DNA from 2 places in the Alteromonas sp. R7 genome. Region 1 is predicted to be linked to the other one. Evidence: predicted binding sites of a transcription regulator. Region 1 holds the regulator's gene; the other holds the start of a gene.
The links. The regulator FliA, encoded in region 1, starts transcription of late flagellar genes. The targets are predictions, from matches to a motif close to CTAAAGNTNNNNNNNNNNNNGCCGATA.
Positions count from the first base shown of each region.

Region 2: the regulator FliA is predicted to act here: its motif matches at 2,139-2,165, upstream of AC0J2X_RS05410 (DUF3530 family protein).

Region 1 is NZ_JBVTQX010000002.1:27,381-35,509, reverse strand. Features, by position in the region: gene flhA (flagellar biosynthesis protein FlhA) at 1-887, shown strand, start outside; gene flhF (flagellar biosynthesis protein FlhF) at 917-2,326, shown strand; gene AC0J2X_RS03015 (MinD/ParA family protein) at 2,332-3,198, shown strand; gene AC0J2X_RS03010 (RNA polymerase sigma factor FliA) at 3,195-3,926, shown strand; gene cheY (chemotaxis response regulator CheY) at 3,963-4,346, shown strand; gene AC0J2X_RS03000 (protein phosphatase CheZ) at 4,381-5,136, shown strand; gene AC0J2X_RS02995 (chemotaxis protein CheA) at 5,149-7,383, shown strand; gene AC0J2X_RS02990 (protein-glutamate methylesterase/protein-glutamine glutaminase) at 7,412-8,129, shown strand, end outside.
Region 2 is NZ_JBVTQX010000002.1:599,323-607,451, reverse strand. Features, by position in the region: gene AC0J2X_RS05420 (AmpG family muropeptide MFS transporter) at 1-655, opposite strand, end outside; gene AC0J2X_RS05415 (hypothetical protein) at 699-1,022, opposite strand; gene AC0J2X_RS05410 (DUF3530 family protein) at 1,165-2,052, opposite strand; gene rluA (bifunctional tRNA pseudouridine(32) synthase/23S rRNA pseudouridine(746) synthase RluA) at 2,202-2,918, opposite strand; gene rapA (RNA polymerase-associated protein RapA) at 2,973-5,834, opposite strand; gene AC0J2X_RS05395 (DUF4019 domain-containing protein) at 6,164-6,955, shown strand; gene AC0J2X_RS05390 (gluzincin family metallopeptidase) at 6,957-8,129, opposite strand, start outside.

The DNA.
Region 1 (8,129 bases):
TTATTCCGCCTGTCCACATTCGCGATAACTTGGATTTAGAGCCCAACACTTACACCATCGCTATGCTAGGCGTAACGATAGGCGATTCCATCATCAGTCACGATGAAGAACTTGCTATTAATCCAGGGCAAGTGTTCGGTAAATTAGAAGGGCGTGCCACTAAAGACCCCGCGTTCGGCTTGGACGCAGTATGGATTAAGCCCAATAAACGGGAGCATGCACAAACCCTTGGGTACACAGTAGTAGACGCTGCGACCGTTGTAGCGACCCATTTAAGCCAATTACTCTCTAACAATGCATATCAATTATTAGGGCACGAGGAAGCTCAACAACTTCTTGATATGCTTGCCAAGCAGCATCCGAAACTGGTTGAAGGATTAGTACCAGACATTCTTCCGCTAAGCACCGTCGTGAAAGTACTGCAAACCTTATTGTTTGAAGGCGTGCCTATTCGCGATATGCGTACAATCGTTCAAACACTCAGTGAGTACGGCACGCGCAGCCAAGACCCCGATGTTTTAGTGTCTGCAGTGCGTATTGCCCTTAAACGTTTAATTGTCCAAGAAATTACTCAAGGTGCAAAAGAGATACCTGTCATAACCTTGGCGCCAGAGTTGGAACAGATGTTGCACCAGTCACTTCAAGCAGGTGGCGAAGATGGCGCTGGCATAGAACCAGGTCTGGCAGACAAGCTGCAAAAATCATTGCAGCAAGCCAGTCAGCAGCAAGAGTTAGAAGGAGAGCCTGCAGTACTCCTTACCTCAGGCATGCTACGACCCGTTCTGTCTCGCTTCTTAAAATATTCGGTTGTTGGGCTTCATGTTCTGTCTTACCAAGAAGTGCCTGACGACAAACAAATAAAAATAGTCAGTTCGGTCGGTCAATAATCTGACACTGGGTGATTGGAGAGGTTGCAATGAAAATTAGACGTTTCTTCGGCAAAGATATGCGTGAGGCGTTAAGCCAAGTTAAAGCTGAATTGGGCAGTGACGCTGTGATCATGTCAAATCGCAAAGTCGCTGACGGTATTGAGCTTGTCGCAGCCTACGACAAAGAACCTGAAGCGAAGTTGTTTACGCCGAAAGCGTCTCCACAAGCAGCTGCAAAAACACCTGGCCAAAAGGCAGTGCCTAGCTTGAGCGAAATCATTGGTGACGACGGTCCTGATAGCCTTAAAGCACTGCTAGAAAAGCAGCACGGTGGAAATAATGGCGTAGCGAGTCCCGCGCAACCTAACCAACCAATGACAGCAAATGCTAAGCACGCCAATGAAATTGCTTCGCACTTAGACTTCTCAGAAGCCTTTATTGACGACGTAGAAGCCCAGCAGTCTTCTCATGAACCAGTTCGTCAGAACGCTTTCCCAGAGCATCAAGCGTCGAGTATGGATGATACCGCTGTGACGCAGTCAGCGGAGCTTGCGCAAATCAAGGAAGAGCTAGCGTCTCTTCGCGATGTATTGCAATATCAAGTGGCCGACTTGATGGAAGCTAAAAACAAACGTCAAAAACCTGTTCATCAATATCTAATCACCCGTTTAACCGATATGGGGTTAAGCAACGCGTTAGCGAAACAGCTTATTAGCTATACGCCGTCACATTACAACGAACGAGATGCATGGGTATATCTTCTTAACCTATTGGCTAATCGCATAAATGTGACAGGAAACGATATACTTAGCGCACAAGGTGCTGTTGCATTAGTAGGACCAACAGGTACCGGTAAAACAACTACCGTTGCGAAACTTGCTGCCCGCTATGCGCAAAAATACGGTGCAGAGTCGGTTGCGATGATTACCATCGATACGTATAGAATTGCCGCCTATGAGCAGCTAGCGACATACGGAAAGATTATTGGCTGCACGGTGAGAAAAGCGCAGACTAGTGAAGAACTTGCGGATTTATTATTCCAACTTCGTCATAAGCGACTAGTATTGATTGATACGGCTGGATTTAGTCAAAGAGATAGTCGATTAATTAAACAAATTAAGCAGTTTGATAACGGACAAATGCCAAATGTTAAAAAATATTTGGTAGCGCAAGCAAATACGCAATATCCTGCTTTGCAGAGAATCATTCAAGCGTATGATGATATTGAACTAAGTGGCTGTATTTTCACAAAGTTAGATGAGTGCTACTCTTTAGGAGAGGTGCTTAGTGCAGCGGTTGAATACCAATTACCGGTTAGTTATGTCACCGATGGTCAAAAAGTACCTGAAGACATTAAGATTGCAGAAGCGAAATCTTTGGTTTCCGCTGCTGCAAAGCTTTATAAAAAGTACGGTTTGAATCATACTAGTGGTAACAACGCAATTAAAACAGCATAAGCAGTATGATTGACGACCAAGCGAGTAGCTTAAGAAAAATGAAGCAATCACGGTTAATCAAAGTAATCGCCGTCACCGGTGGCAAAGGTGGCGTAGGTAAAACAAACATTACATTGAACACCGCTATCGCCATGGCGAAGCAAGGTAAACGTGTAATGGTTCTCGATGCGGACCTCGGTCTTGCTAACGTAGACGTTATGTTAGGTTTGCGTGTTGAGAAAAACTTATCCCACGTGCTTTCCGGCGAATGTACACTTGATGAAGTATTAGTGACCGGTCCGCACGGAATAAAGATTGCCCCTGCCACATCAGGCACGCAGTCGATGGCAGAATTGTCGCCAACGCAACACGCTGGCCTAATTCGTGCCTTTAGTGAGCTGCGCTCGCAAATTGACGTGCTTATCGTTGATACAGCGGCAGGTATTTCAGACATGGTGTTGAGCTTTTCAAAAGCCTCACAAGACATCATGGTCGTTGTGTGTGACGAGCCTACTTCATTGACAGATGCGTATGCATTGATAAAAATTCTGAATAGAGAGCACGGTGTTTTCCGCTTCAAAGTTGTGGCTAATATGGTGCGCGACGTGCGAGAAGGCCAAGAGCTATTTAGTAAATTGAGCAAAGTGACAGGGCGTTTTTTAGATGTTGCACTAGAATTAGTGGCGACAGTACCGTTTGACGAGAACATTCGTAAAGCAGTGCGTAAACAAACAGCCATTGTCGATGCTTACCCAGGTTCACCGGCAGCCGTTGCAATAACACAGTTGGCGAGTAAAGCCTTAACATGGCCTATTCCAGCGCAGCCAGGTGGCCATTTAGAGTTTTTCATTGAACAATTAGTTGCAGAAAAAGCCGTAGGAAGTCAGCGTTGAACAGCAAGGCAGCCGCTTATCAACAACAAACCGATAAAGCGCAGTTAGTCGAAAGACATGCGCCATTGGTTAAGCGTATAGCGCATCACTTGATAGCGCGATTGCCGGCTAGTGTTCTTGTAGACGATTTAATTCAATCAGGCATGATTGGATTATTAGAAGCCGCGCGAAACTTTGATGGTTCAAAAGGAGCCAGCTTTGAAACGTTTGCCGGTATTCGCATTCGCGGTGCTATGCTAGATGAAATTCGCAAAGGGGATTGGACACCGCGTTCAGTCCACCGAAATGGTCGAGCGATCACTGAAGCAATTTCGCAAGTAGAAAGCGAAACAGGCCGCGATGCTAGAGATTCTGATATTGCTGATAAGCTTAATGTAAGCTTGCAGGACTATCACCAAATGCTTAATGAAGTAAATGCCGGAAAGCTGGTAGGTATTGAAGATTTAGGTGTGTCAGAAGATGTTATTTCGACAGAGCAAAATCGAGGTAGCGACGCACCACTGGAAGATTTGATGCAAGGCGCTTTCCAAAAAGCGCTTGCCCATGCAATTACGACATTACCTGAAAGAGAAGCGATTGTACTTTCGCTGTATTATGATGAAGAGCTGAACCTAAGAGAAATTGGTGAGGTTCTTGATGTAAGTGAATCGAGAGTCAGTCAAATTCACAGTCAGGCCATGTTAAAACTCAAATCACGAATGAAGTCGTGGCAAGCTGACGAAGAATAGAAATTAATAACAATTAACCCCTCACTGGAGGCTATTTTGGACAAAAGCATGAAAATTCTCGTGGTCGATGATTTTTCTACCATGAGACGTATCATCAAAAACCTACTTAAAGATTTGGGTTTTTCCAACATCCAGGAAGCGGATGACGGAAGTACTGCATTGCCTATGTTGCAGCAAGGTGATTTCGATTTCGTAGTTACCGATTGGAACATGCCTGGAATGCAGGGTATTGACTTGCTTCGCGCGATTAGAGCCGATGACAAGCTCAAGCACCTACCAGTACTTATGGTTACTGCTGAAGCGAAGAAAGAGCAAATTGTTGCCGCCGCGCAAGCAGGTGTTAACGGCTACGTTGTTAAGCCGTTCACTGCAGCAACACTTAAAGAAAAATTAGATAAAATATTCGAACGTTTAGGTTGATCCAGACGCTCACCAGAGAAATGAGGTTTACTGGATGTCAACGAATGTAAACGTTCCAATTTCGTTGGAAGAAGCAAAACAGCTCGTCACCTACCTCGAAGAGGGTGACAACGCTTCAGCCAATGCCCTATTAGAAGCGGCCTCAATGAAAGAAAACGTTGAGTTATTTGCCGAAGTAGGGAAACTGACGCGTCAGCTTCATGACGCGCTGAATAATTTCCAAATAGACGACCGCATTAAAAATCTCGCGACCGATGATATTCCCGATGCACAATCCCGCCTAACCTACGTAATTGAAGAAACTGAAAAAGCTGCTAATACTACTATGGATGCCGTTGAAGCGAGCATGCCTATAGCTGAAATGCTGTCGGCGCGCATCGAAAAGGTTATGCCTGAGTGGAAGAAGCTGATGAATCGCCAAATAGAGTTGGGTGAATTCAAGGCTTTATGCGCAGACTTAGACGAATTGTTGGAAGAAGGTTCGGCACAGTCAGCTAAACTTACACAGTTACTTACAGAAGTATTGATGGCTCAAGGTTATCAAGACTTAACTGGTCAGGTTATTCGCCGCGTTATCGACTTGGTTAAAGAAGTGGAAGACAGCTTAGTTAACATGCTTACCATGTTTGGTGAACGCGACGGTGCAGAACAAACTAAACCATCCAGCGTTAAGGCCGATAAGGTTGATGGTGTAGAGGCAGAAGGCCCTATCATTGATGCCGATAAGCGCGACGACGTCGTGTCAGGCCAAGATGATGTAGATGATCTTCTGTCTAGCTTAGGTTTTTAGGGGAGCGGGCGCATGTCGTTTGATGTTGACGAGGATATATTACAGGACTTTCTAGTTGAGGCTGGAGAGATACTTGAACAATTACAAGAACAGCTCGTTGATCTTGAGAACAATCCTGAAGATGCGGATTTGCTGAATGCAATTTTCCGTGGTTATCACACAGTTAAAGGGGGAGCAGGGTTCCTGTCTCTTACCGAGTTAGTAGAAATTTGTCACGGTGCGGAAAACGTCTTTGACGTAATGCGTAACGGTCAACGAACACTAACCCCTGAACTGATGGATATTATTCTGCAAGCCACAGATGTGGTGGTTGAAATGTTTGAACGAGTGAAAGCTCGGGATCCATTAGAGCCAGCAGATGCACACCTAGTAGACTTGTTACACAAACTAAGTCGCCCGGAATCTCCAGATGAGAATATTTTTGGTGAACAAAGCGCGCCGGCGTCAGAACCTGAACCCGCGATTGAAGAGCCAGAATTAGTTGTTGAAGAGCCTACTGCACAGGCCCCAAGTTCTGGTGATAGCGGCGGTATTGACGAAATCACTGAAGATGAGTTTGAAGCGCTGCTTGATGAGCTTCATGGCTCTGGGGCACCAGGACAGTCCTCAGCGGCTAAAAGCGAACCTGCAAAGGCTGCTGCACCTGCTGCCGCTAGTGATAACGACGATATCACCGACGAAGAATTTGAAGCGCTGCTCGATGATTTACATGGCAAAGGCAAGTTTGGTGGTGAAGAAGCTGCGCCAAAGGCAAATACACCAGCTCCAGCACCAGTTACGCCGAGTGCAGCTGGTGATGAAGAAATCACCGATGACGAATTTGAAGCACTGCTTGACCAACTGCATGGCTCAGGGCAAGGGCCTACCAAGCAGGGAGCCGTTTCAAAGGCGCCAGAGCCTCCTGTAGATAAGGCAGCAACAGAAGCGGTTCAAAAAGCGAAACAAGCAGCGCCAGCTGCGCCAAAAGCGACGCCTGCTCCTAGCGCCGCAGCGCCAGCTAAAGCAAGCGCGCCTGCTGCACCAAAAGCAGCGCCTAAAAAAGATGAGAAGAAGGCGGCACCAGCTGCGCCTCCTGCTGAGACTACAGTACGTGTAGATACCAAGCGCCTTGACCAAATTATGAACATGGTGGGTGAACTCGTACTAGTGAGGAACAGGCTAATAAGCTTGGGTATCAACAGTAACGACGAAAGCATGTCCAAAGCCATTGCCAACTTAGATGTGGTAACGGGCGACTTGCAAGGTGCGGTAATGAAAACCCGCATGCAACCTATCAAGAAGGTGTTTGGTCGTTTCCCTCGCGTTGTTCGAGACCTCGCTAGAAGCTTGAAAAAAGAAATAACCCTTGAGCTTGTGGGTGAGGAAACTGATTTAGACAAAAACCTGGTTGAAGCACTGGCCGATCCACTTGTGCATTTGGTGAGAAACTCCGTCGACCATGGTATTGAAATGCCTGATGATCGTGCTGCAGCGGGTAAACCGCGCATGGGTACGGTTCAGCTATCGGCATCTCAAGAAGGCGATCATATTCTTCTAACCATCGAAGATGATGGTAAAGGAATGGATCCTGAAAAGCTTAAAGAAATTGCTATTAGTCGCGGTGTACTAGACGCAGACGCAGCTGCACGGATGTCGGATGTTGAAGCGTTTAACTTGATATTCGCGCCAGGGTTCTCAACCAAAACAGAAATTAGTGATATTTCTGGCCGCGGTGTGGGCATGGACGTGGTTAAGACCAAAATTAACCAACTTAACGGCACCGTGAACATTGATTCACAGCTGGGAAAAGGCACGCGACTGGATATCAAAGTTCCGCTAACGCTAGCCATTCTTCCGACGCTAATGATTGTTGTAGGAAAACAAACCTTTGCGTTACCATTAGGTGCGGTGAACGAAATAATAAATATGGACATCAAAAAGACCAACACGGTCGATGGCCAGCTAACAATGATAGTTCGTTCAAAAGCAATTCCGTTGTTCTTCCTTGGTGAATGGTTGATTCGAGGTCCCAAAAACATCGATAGAGAAAAGGGACACGTTGTTGTAGTGCAAATTGGTACACAACAAGTAGGATTCGTAGTAGACGCGCTAATAGGCCAAGAAGAAGTGGTTATTAAACCTCTTGATGCATTATTGCAAGGCACGCCTGGTATGGCGGGAGCCACGATTACATCAGACGGTGGAATTGCACTAATTTTAGATATTCCGAGCCTGCTTAAACGGTATGCGCGTAAACCCATCAAGTAAGGCGATGAATTAACAGGAATAATAATCCATGGTCTTTAAAGTCCTTGTCGTGGACGACTCGACTTTTTATCGTCGTCGAGTAAAAGAAATACTCGATGGCGATAGGGAACTTGAAGTTGTTGGGGAAGCGAGAAATGGGCGCGATGCACTTGAAAAAGCAGAAGCGCTTAAGCCGGATGTGATAACGATGGATGTTGAAATGCCTGTCATGGACGGCATTTCAGCTGTAAAGGCCATAATGGACAAACGGCCTACACCTATTCTTATGTTTTCTTCGCTTACGCATCATGGTGCGCAAGCGACATTAGATGCGTTAGAAGCGGGCGCGCTCGATTTCTTACCGAAGAAATTTGAAGATATCGCGCAGGACAGAAAAGACGCATCGCGCTTGTTGTGTACAAAAGTACGCTTAATAGCGCGTCGTGGTATTGGTCTTAAGCGTCCGTCGTTTCGCTCTACAGAGGCAAGAAAGCTTCCTGATAATGCGCCAAAGCAGGCGTTTTTTAAAACATCAGGGTTGCTATCAGGGCATAAAGACGCAGCCAAACAACCAACCGTTTCGTCTGTAAGAGCGACGGGAAAGCACTACAAGTGTTTGGCAATTGGGGCTTCTACAGGCGGGCCTGTGGCGCTTCAAAAAGTGCTGTCTCCTTTACCTGCAGAGTTTCCATACCCCATTTTGCTTGTACAACACATGCCAGGAACATTTACTACGGCATTTGCACAGCGTTTAGACACAAACTGTA
Region 2 (8,129 bases), 570 kb from region 1:
CGCGGTCAATTTGTGGCTCGTTCGCTAAATACGTGGCGCACATTAATAAAGCCATGAGAGCACCGAGTAAAAGATAAATGTTTGGCCAAGTCCAAGATGTCATGTCAGCCAAGAAGAACGGGATAGCACCAAGCCCGCCATAACCTGTCCACCAGCCAGCGGTGGCTACTGAAGACGCAGCTGACATGCCGTCTTTGTCGTCTTGGGCAATACAGTCAATGCGAAAACCATCGATGGCGATATCTTGCGTGGCTGAGGCAATAGCAATAAGCAAACCGACTAATGCAACATAAAACAAATCTTGGTCTGCAGTGAGTTGAGACATCACTAAACACAGCAAAACTACACAGCCTTGCATAGCGAAAATCCAACCTCGTCGTTGACCTAATAGTGGGGGCTTGATTTTGTCGACAAGCGGAGACCAGAGGAAATTAAAAGAGTATGTCGCGAAAATAATGCCGAATAAGCCGATGGCCGAGCGAGACAAACCTTCATCTTTGAGCCAAGCAGATAGCACTGAACTAATCATGATCCAAGGGAAGCCACTGGAAATGCCGAAAAGAAATATACTGAGGTATCGTTTGTCGTTAAACGTTTTTAAAGCGTTGAGCAAAACTGCGGCCTTAGGCAAGAATACAAAAGCATATTGAGCCATGAACCACAGTGAGAAGCAATAACGCGTTGAAGTGAAAATTTTACTATGGACGAATGCCTACGCAGTCGAGTGGGCAATGACCCAAACCTTCAAGGAAATTCACGCAGTTATTTAGTTCATCTACAAGAAACTGGTCGTTAATTAGCTTATCTTCATTCCAATAATGCACTTGGTGAAGTAAATGCCAAAAAACCCGTTCTTTTTGTGTATAGGGCTGCGTTAAGGTGTAATCAATTTGCCCCCATTCTTCCATACTATCCCAAAAGAATAGCTCGATCTCCTCGATAGGAAGCTCTCCTTGCCAAAATGCTCTCAAATAGAAACACAGCTGCTTTGCTTTGTTATCTACGAAATCTTGAACACTCACAAGTAACTCAACCGTTTATGTTTGCTAAAAGTATTATAGTTCATAACAATCTTACTGCTTAGGACAGAGGCTTGCTATTTACACCATTAAATTTAGGTAATTGTTTTGGATACTAATTTAGCGTAATCGGTTAATTATCGAATTACCAGCCTAGGTGGCGAGTCCAACCAATAGTGCTATTTGCAACTATCTGAATATGAGGGGATTTCTGAAACTCCTTTATACTAAAGGCTAATAAATTGCTGGGAATAATTATTTGTCGATAGTGCATCTTTAGTGCGTTTTTTGCGCTAATCTTTCGTTTTTGCGTGGTACTGTTCGCCCAATCGTTAAATCCACTTAGTGACAGATCCAATATTGGAAAGCTGGACTGCGCTATATTATCTATAACTAATGTATTCGTTGATTCTTCTGGCCAAAAAGGTGAAATGGCTACGAAAGTGTCTGGATGAAGTTGAGGCTGTTGCTCTACGACGGACAAGTAAGTTGTGGCCAGCATGCCTTGTGCAATGACCATACGGTAGCCTGAATTGTCTTGTAAATAATTATTCAATGCATTGAGTTGTAAACTCAGCGCTGAAGTTGCTGATTCAAAATTGAGATACTGCGTAAGTTGATTACTTCTGGGGTGGATATTTTGGGCTGACATAGACGTAGTTTCAGAGTCTGATATGTCGGTGTTTGTAGATTCAGCAGGTAGATTCTGCTGGGACGTGACATTGACCGGCAAATTAAACGGACTTATCACTACATTCCAGCCTTTTTCTGCAAGCATGTTGGCAAGGCTATTTCCCTGCGCGAGCGTAAGGCTAGAGGGAAAAGGCTCGGTGAGTATGATAGCCACACCCAAAGGTAATGGTGTTTGCGCTTCAATTTCAATAATTGGGGATTCAACTTCTCCAATCATCAAAGGTTTCACTTCTCCAGGCAGATAGGCGTGACTAACATCTGTGAAAAAGTCACAGTGAGCTGTCATAGGCAATAGTGAAACAATAACAGCAAATGTTAAAAGGAGAGCGTGCCTTTTCATAAAATGTGGTTTGCCTTTACCTTAATCTGGATCTATTCAGCTTTGACAGCATCAAATTAATTCGTACATCAAGCGTATACGAAGGTTATCGGCAGGGTGCGTTAAAACTAAAATGGAGTCTATTGATAAAGTTGAGTAGCGTTAGAACGCTACTCAATACTTTCTGAGAGCGGCTTTGGGCAAAACGGACTAAAAGGGTTGGCGACATTAAAGTGCAGCCAATGCCCAAGTGTCGGGTGCGAAAGACTCAAGCTTTCAGCATGAAGCTGTAAACGAGGCGCCATGGATAACGCTTCTTCATGGGCATAGAGTCTATCTCCCAAAATAGGGTGACCCAAAGCAAGCATATGTACTCGCAGTTGGTGAGAGCGACCGGTAATAGGATAAAGGGCAACGAGAGAATAGGGTCGCTCTTTTTCATCCAGTGTGCGCTCAATGACGTCAAAGTGCGTTACGGCTTTTTTACCGCGCTCGAAGTCTACCATTTGCTTTGGCCTGTTTGGCCAGTCGCAAATAAGGGGAAGGTTAACCTCTCCGCTGTCTTGTTCTACATGCCCATGAACACGTGCGAAGTAGCGCTTTTTAGTTTGACGTAACTCAAACTGTTTCGAGATATGGCGATGGCTGTCTTTATTAAGCGCCAGCACCAAAATACCCGAAGTCGCCATGTCTAAGCGATGCACTACTGTGGCGGTGGGGTACACACGGTTCACCCGGCTAATCAGCGAGTCGCGGTGCTCTAATGCTTTGCCCGGAACGCTCAATAGCCCGCTAGGTTTATGCGCAACCACCATGTCCTCATCTTGATACAAAATATCAAGATAAGGTGTCATCGGTGGGTTATAAACAAAACTTGGGTTCGCCATTATATTATGTACTCGTTACTTCACAGTCGATTTTGAATGTTTAACCTTTCGAGGCTACGGGTTATTTACCACAATACGAATGGCGTCCAGCTGAACATCTGCATCCTGAATAACTTTATCAAGGGCGTTCATTTGCGTTTCAATAAACTCAATTTCGCTGTCACGTACTGCTGGGTTACGCTTTTGAAGATCGCGTAAGCGCTGTATTTCTTCGTTAAGCGTGCTGTGCATGCTGTTAAGTGCGTCGTGTTGCTTTTGGTTGGCTTGCTGATGGGCAAGCTTACGCGCCTTTTCAATGGCAAGCTCAAGCGGCTGTTGCAAGGCTTTTAGAAGCTGAGCCGAGATCTTACGTCCAATTTTACGCTTAACGTCGAAGCTCAATTCAGACGGGTTTCCTTGCGCATCTAAACACACGCGCACGGGCGTTTGAGGTAAGAAGCGACCCAACTGAAGCGCTTTAGGCGCTTGCGCTTGCAGCACAAACAACGCCTCAACCCAATAAGCGCCTTTTGGCAAAGACGGCTCGGCAATAAAGCCCATGCTGCTTTTTCCGTGTACGTCGGTGAGTACTACGTCCATGGCGGTATGCACAAGTGGATGATCCCAACTTAAAAACTGTACGTTTTCTAGCGTGGTGGCTACACGGCGCTTGTAAGTAACCGTCATGCCTTCTGGGTCAAGACCTGGAAGCTGGCTCACCATCGACTCGGTTGGCATAAGAATAAAGCAGTCATTGCCTTTTTCATCCTGCTGAACACCGATAGCATCGAATACGCGGCCCATAAAGCGGGATAAATCCTGTTCGCTATCAAGGGTAATAATGTCTTCAAGCAGTTGTTCTACGCGGCCCTCTCCCGAAGCATTAAGCTCTAGAAGACGATCGCGACCGGCTTCAAGCTGCGCCACGAGCTGGCTATTAAGCGTAACACTCATGTTCACTAGCTCATCACGGGCGCTTATATCGTCAGGGTGTAAGCAGGCACCAATAAGCAATGGCTTCACGTCGTCAAACACACCAGAGCCCGTGGGGCAGGTCTTTTCGAAGGCATTCAGCCCTTCGTGATACCAATCTAGTAATACGTGCTGCGCGGTTTTCGCTAAATACGGCACGTGAATTTGTACGGTTTGGGTTTGGCCAATACGGTCAAGACGACCAATACGTTGTTCAAGCAGATCTGGCGTAATAGGCAAATCGAACAGCACCAAATGGTGAGCGAACTGGAAGTTACGGCCTTCGCTACCAATTTCACTACACAGTAGAATTTGTGCGCCGTCTTCCTCATCGGCAAAATAATGAGCCGCTTTGTCGCGCTCCACAATGCTCATGCCTTCGTGGAATACACTGTGGCGAATACCGGTTTGCGTGCGAATAACCTCACCTAACTCTTGCGCTGTACGGGCGCTTGCGCAAATAAGCAGAATCTTTTCTGGCTTAACGCTTTGCATGAAATCAAGCAGCCATTCAACGCGCGGGTCTTGCTTGGTCCAGCTGTTAACCACGCTTGCCATACGTTCAGGATACAGTGAATAGGTTAAGTCGCCGCCGCTCACGGCATCTGAATAAACCTCAGGCAAAGCCAGTTCGTAAGCGCTTAATTTACGCATCGGAAAGCCTTCGATATTGGCGCGGCGGTTTCTAAACAGCATACGGCCTGTGCCGTGACAATCGATAAGTTGGTGCAGCAGCGCATGGCGATTTTCCGGCGAGCTTAAATCACCCACATGTTCCATTACGTCAGGCGCGAATTCTGCGAGTTTGCTGCGTTGTTTGTCGTTAGGCTCGGCGTCTGAAAGTAATGGCGCTACCGCATCGGCCAGTTGGCTGTATTTCGATTCTTCATCTAAGAATGCATCGTAGCTATGGAAGCGAGCCGGGTCGAGCAGGCGCAAGCGGGCAAAGTGGCTTTCGTGACCAAGTTGATCAGGCGTTGCGGTAAGCAGTAATACACCAGGTGTTTGGTTTGCCAGCGCTTCCACACACAGGTATTCGGCAGAGCAAGCCTCACTTGACCACGCAAGGTGATGGGCTTCATCGACAACCATTAAATCCCATCCTGCAGCTTGAATTTGCTGCTGGCGTTTTTCGCTCTTGCTTAGGAAGTCGATACTGCAAAGTACCAGCTGGTCGTTTTCAAATGGATTCACAGCGCTCGCGTCAGATATTTCGTCATCTTGTAAGCCTTCGCTCTTCTCTATAGCCTCGCAGCGACTTTCATCGTAAATGGCAAAAGGAAGGTTAACGCGGCGAAGCATTTCAACTAACCATTGGTGTATGAGCGAGTCTGGAACCAAAATAAGCACGCGCTCTGCGCGGCCTGTTTTAAGCTGCTGGTGAATAATCAACGCGGCTTCAATGGTTTTACCAAGACCTACTTCATCGGCAAGTAATACGCGAGGTGCGTGTCTGCCGCCTACCTCTGACGCAATGTGGAGTTGGTGCGGAATAAGCGATATGCGCGCACCTGCAAGACCAATGGTGTTTGAACGTAAGTAATCATATTGATGATCTAAAGCACGCTCGCGCAAATCGAACCATTTAGGGTTGTCTAATTGCTGACTGAACAGGCGCTTTTCAGGTTGGTTCAAGCGAATGTGGCTGTCTAGCATGGTTTCAGGTAATCGCGCTTGCGCTTTGGTGTCTTCGCGAAGCCCGTGATAGATGAAAAGATCTTGGCTTTCTTCTTTTTCAGTAATGGTCATTTCCCAGCCGTCTTGGCTTTTGACCGTTTCGCCAATTTCAAAAATTAGTCGCGTAAGCGGCGCATCTTGCTTAGTATACTTTCGCGCTTCGCCTGTTGCTGGATACAACACTTCGACAGAACGGAAGTCGCTACCAATAACGACACCTAACCCCAGCTCTATTTCTGTGTTGCTTAACCAACGCTGACCAACTGAAAATTGACTATCTGAACTCATAAATCACCAACCTATTTTTCGGGGGGCGGTATTGTACGCATTGCGTTGTGATAAGTCATTAATACTAGCTCATTTGATTTGCGGTTGCAGGTGGGGGGATTGAGTACCTGTGCCCTGCGTTAACAAGACGATTAGCACTAGTAGGCCTTCTTTGCTTCACAACGAGAATGCTGGTAGCAAAAGAATAAGAACGTTGACGTGCCCATCAGGCTTGCTTTGTCACAGGGTTGGCGTAAAACTGTCGTATAACTGACCATGGATATTTCTTACTGTTAACCGCGTTACGTTTTTAACGTATGTGAATCGCAGCTAACAGGAGGAAGCGCGAGATGGATATGAAAGTAGACAGTCAAAAGCTTATACAACTTCGCAATGCTAGGGCATGGAGTCAGCAGCATCTGGCAGATGTGTCTGGATTGAGTTTGCGTACTATTCAGCGAATTGAGAAAACACAATCTGCATCACACGATTCAATAGGCGCACTTGCTTCAGTTTTCGAAACGACGCCCGATGCGCTTTTAATGGGTGAAACCCACGCCACTACAAGTCATGCTCAAGGGCAGCCAACCTCGCAAACTTCTACTGCGGGCGAGAATGCCGCAGCTCATCATTCAATTAAGCTGCAGGGTGACCGGCCAACGTCGTTGAATCCCCAACATGTTTTTTGGATCACGCTAGCGCTCGCCATCAGTTTGTTTGCTGCTATTTATTATGCGCAAACGGTCAATGCGAACAATGGTAGCAACCAAGTAATTGAAGCTGGCAAGCCAGTTAATGTCAGTAGCGAAGTCCTTGAAGATGCAACAAGTTGGCTGGAACTTATCGACAGCGGTGAATATGAACAAAGCTGGAAAGAGAGTGGGGCTATTTTTAGAAGCGGTATTTCAATAGCTAAATGGACTGAGGCGATGCAGCTAGTCAGGGAGCCATTGGGGGCAGCCAAGTCGAGGGAAATCGCGTTAGCACAAGCGCCAACTTCACTGCCTGGATTGCCTAAAGGAAACTACCTAATTTTGTCGTTCACCACTGACTTTGATTCCCAGACCACAATGAAAGTAGAGACCCTTTCTATGGTGGAAGTTGATGGCGAATATAAAGCAATAGGCTACTTCATTAAGTAGCCTACTCAGGTAACTGGTACAAAGTTTCAATTCCTTGAATGGCTTTGAAAGCATCATCGCTCGTTGCATTGTTGATGGCTTTGATAAGTTCAGGTGCATTGTAGGGTTCTAACAAGGTTAAGAACGTCGCTGTGCCAGGCGGCATGCCACTATTCACTGCTTTTTGAAGTCGCTTCCATACGGTGAACAGCGACTCTTCACCTAACGTTTTTTGTTGCACCACGCTATCGATGGCGCGGTGCATTATCATTCCGCAAGAATAATAAAGATTGAAGTGCCCGTTTTTAAAAGCACGAGCCAGCGTTGTCTGCGCCAGCCCTTCAGTACAGCTCTCGAAAGCGCGGGTCATTCGGCTTTCAACGTAGCTATTGGCGTCTTCGTAGAGGAAGTTCATGGCGATTGCCGCAAAGTAGTCGGCGTTGCCCTCGTGCAGCCAAGACTGATCCTCGTTCTCTGATACACCTTCGGTACTGCCAGGCTGATATAAATGGGCGACTTCGTGAGCAAAGAACCAAAGTGTTTGGTTAACAAAGCTGCTGTTATTCGCCTGCTCATTTAAGTCTTGTCTGTTCCAATGCATAAATATCTGGTTAGGTAGTGTTCCACCTTGTGTAGAGTGATCGTCTACGTTTGCATAAGAGGCAAATAACATGGGCTTTTCGCCCTTAAGCGGATTAAGAGAATGGGAGAAAAACGCCATCATGTTGGGTATATTTTCTTCTAGCGAAGCTTTAATGCTTTCAGGAAGCCCGGGATCAATTAGGGCAACCACATCATCGGTAATAATTGGCTGTTGCTTACCCACATACACGACTCTTCCATCATTGTTATCTGTCCACGACACGCTGCTTTTCATTACTTTGCCATTCAACAATATGTGTTCATCACTGGGAACATTGAGTGTCAGGTGCCATTTATTATCTTCTTCAGTACAGGTATTAGCACAAGCAAACAGTCGCCCAGAGTGAAAGGCATTTCCACCATCAGAAAAAGGAGAAAATGGTGCGTAATCTTTACCCAGGTGTTTATAGGTGGGCGTCAGTAAAAATGACACGGTAGAGAGGGGCTTGCCTGACTTCGAACGTACAAGTTCTTGGTGTTTGACGTTATCAAAGACGATTTCTATGTCGTTGTCTTGCGCGAACCAACGTGTTGTTCTTGATGTATCTGGGTT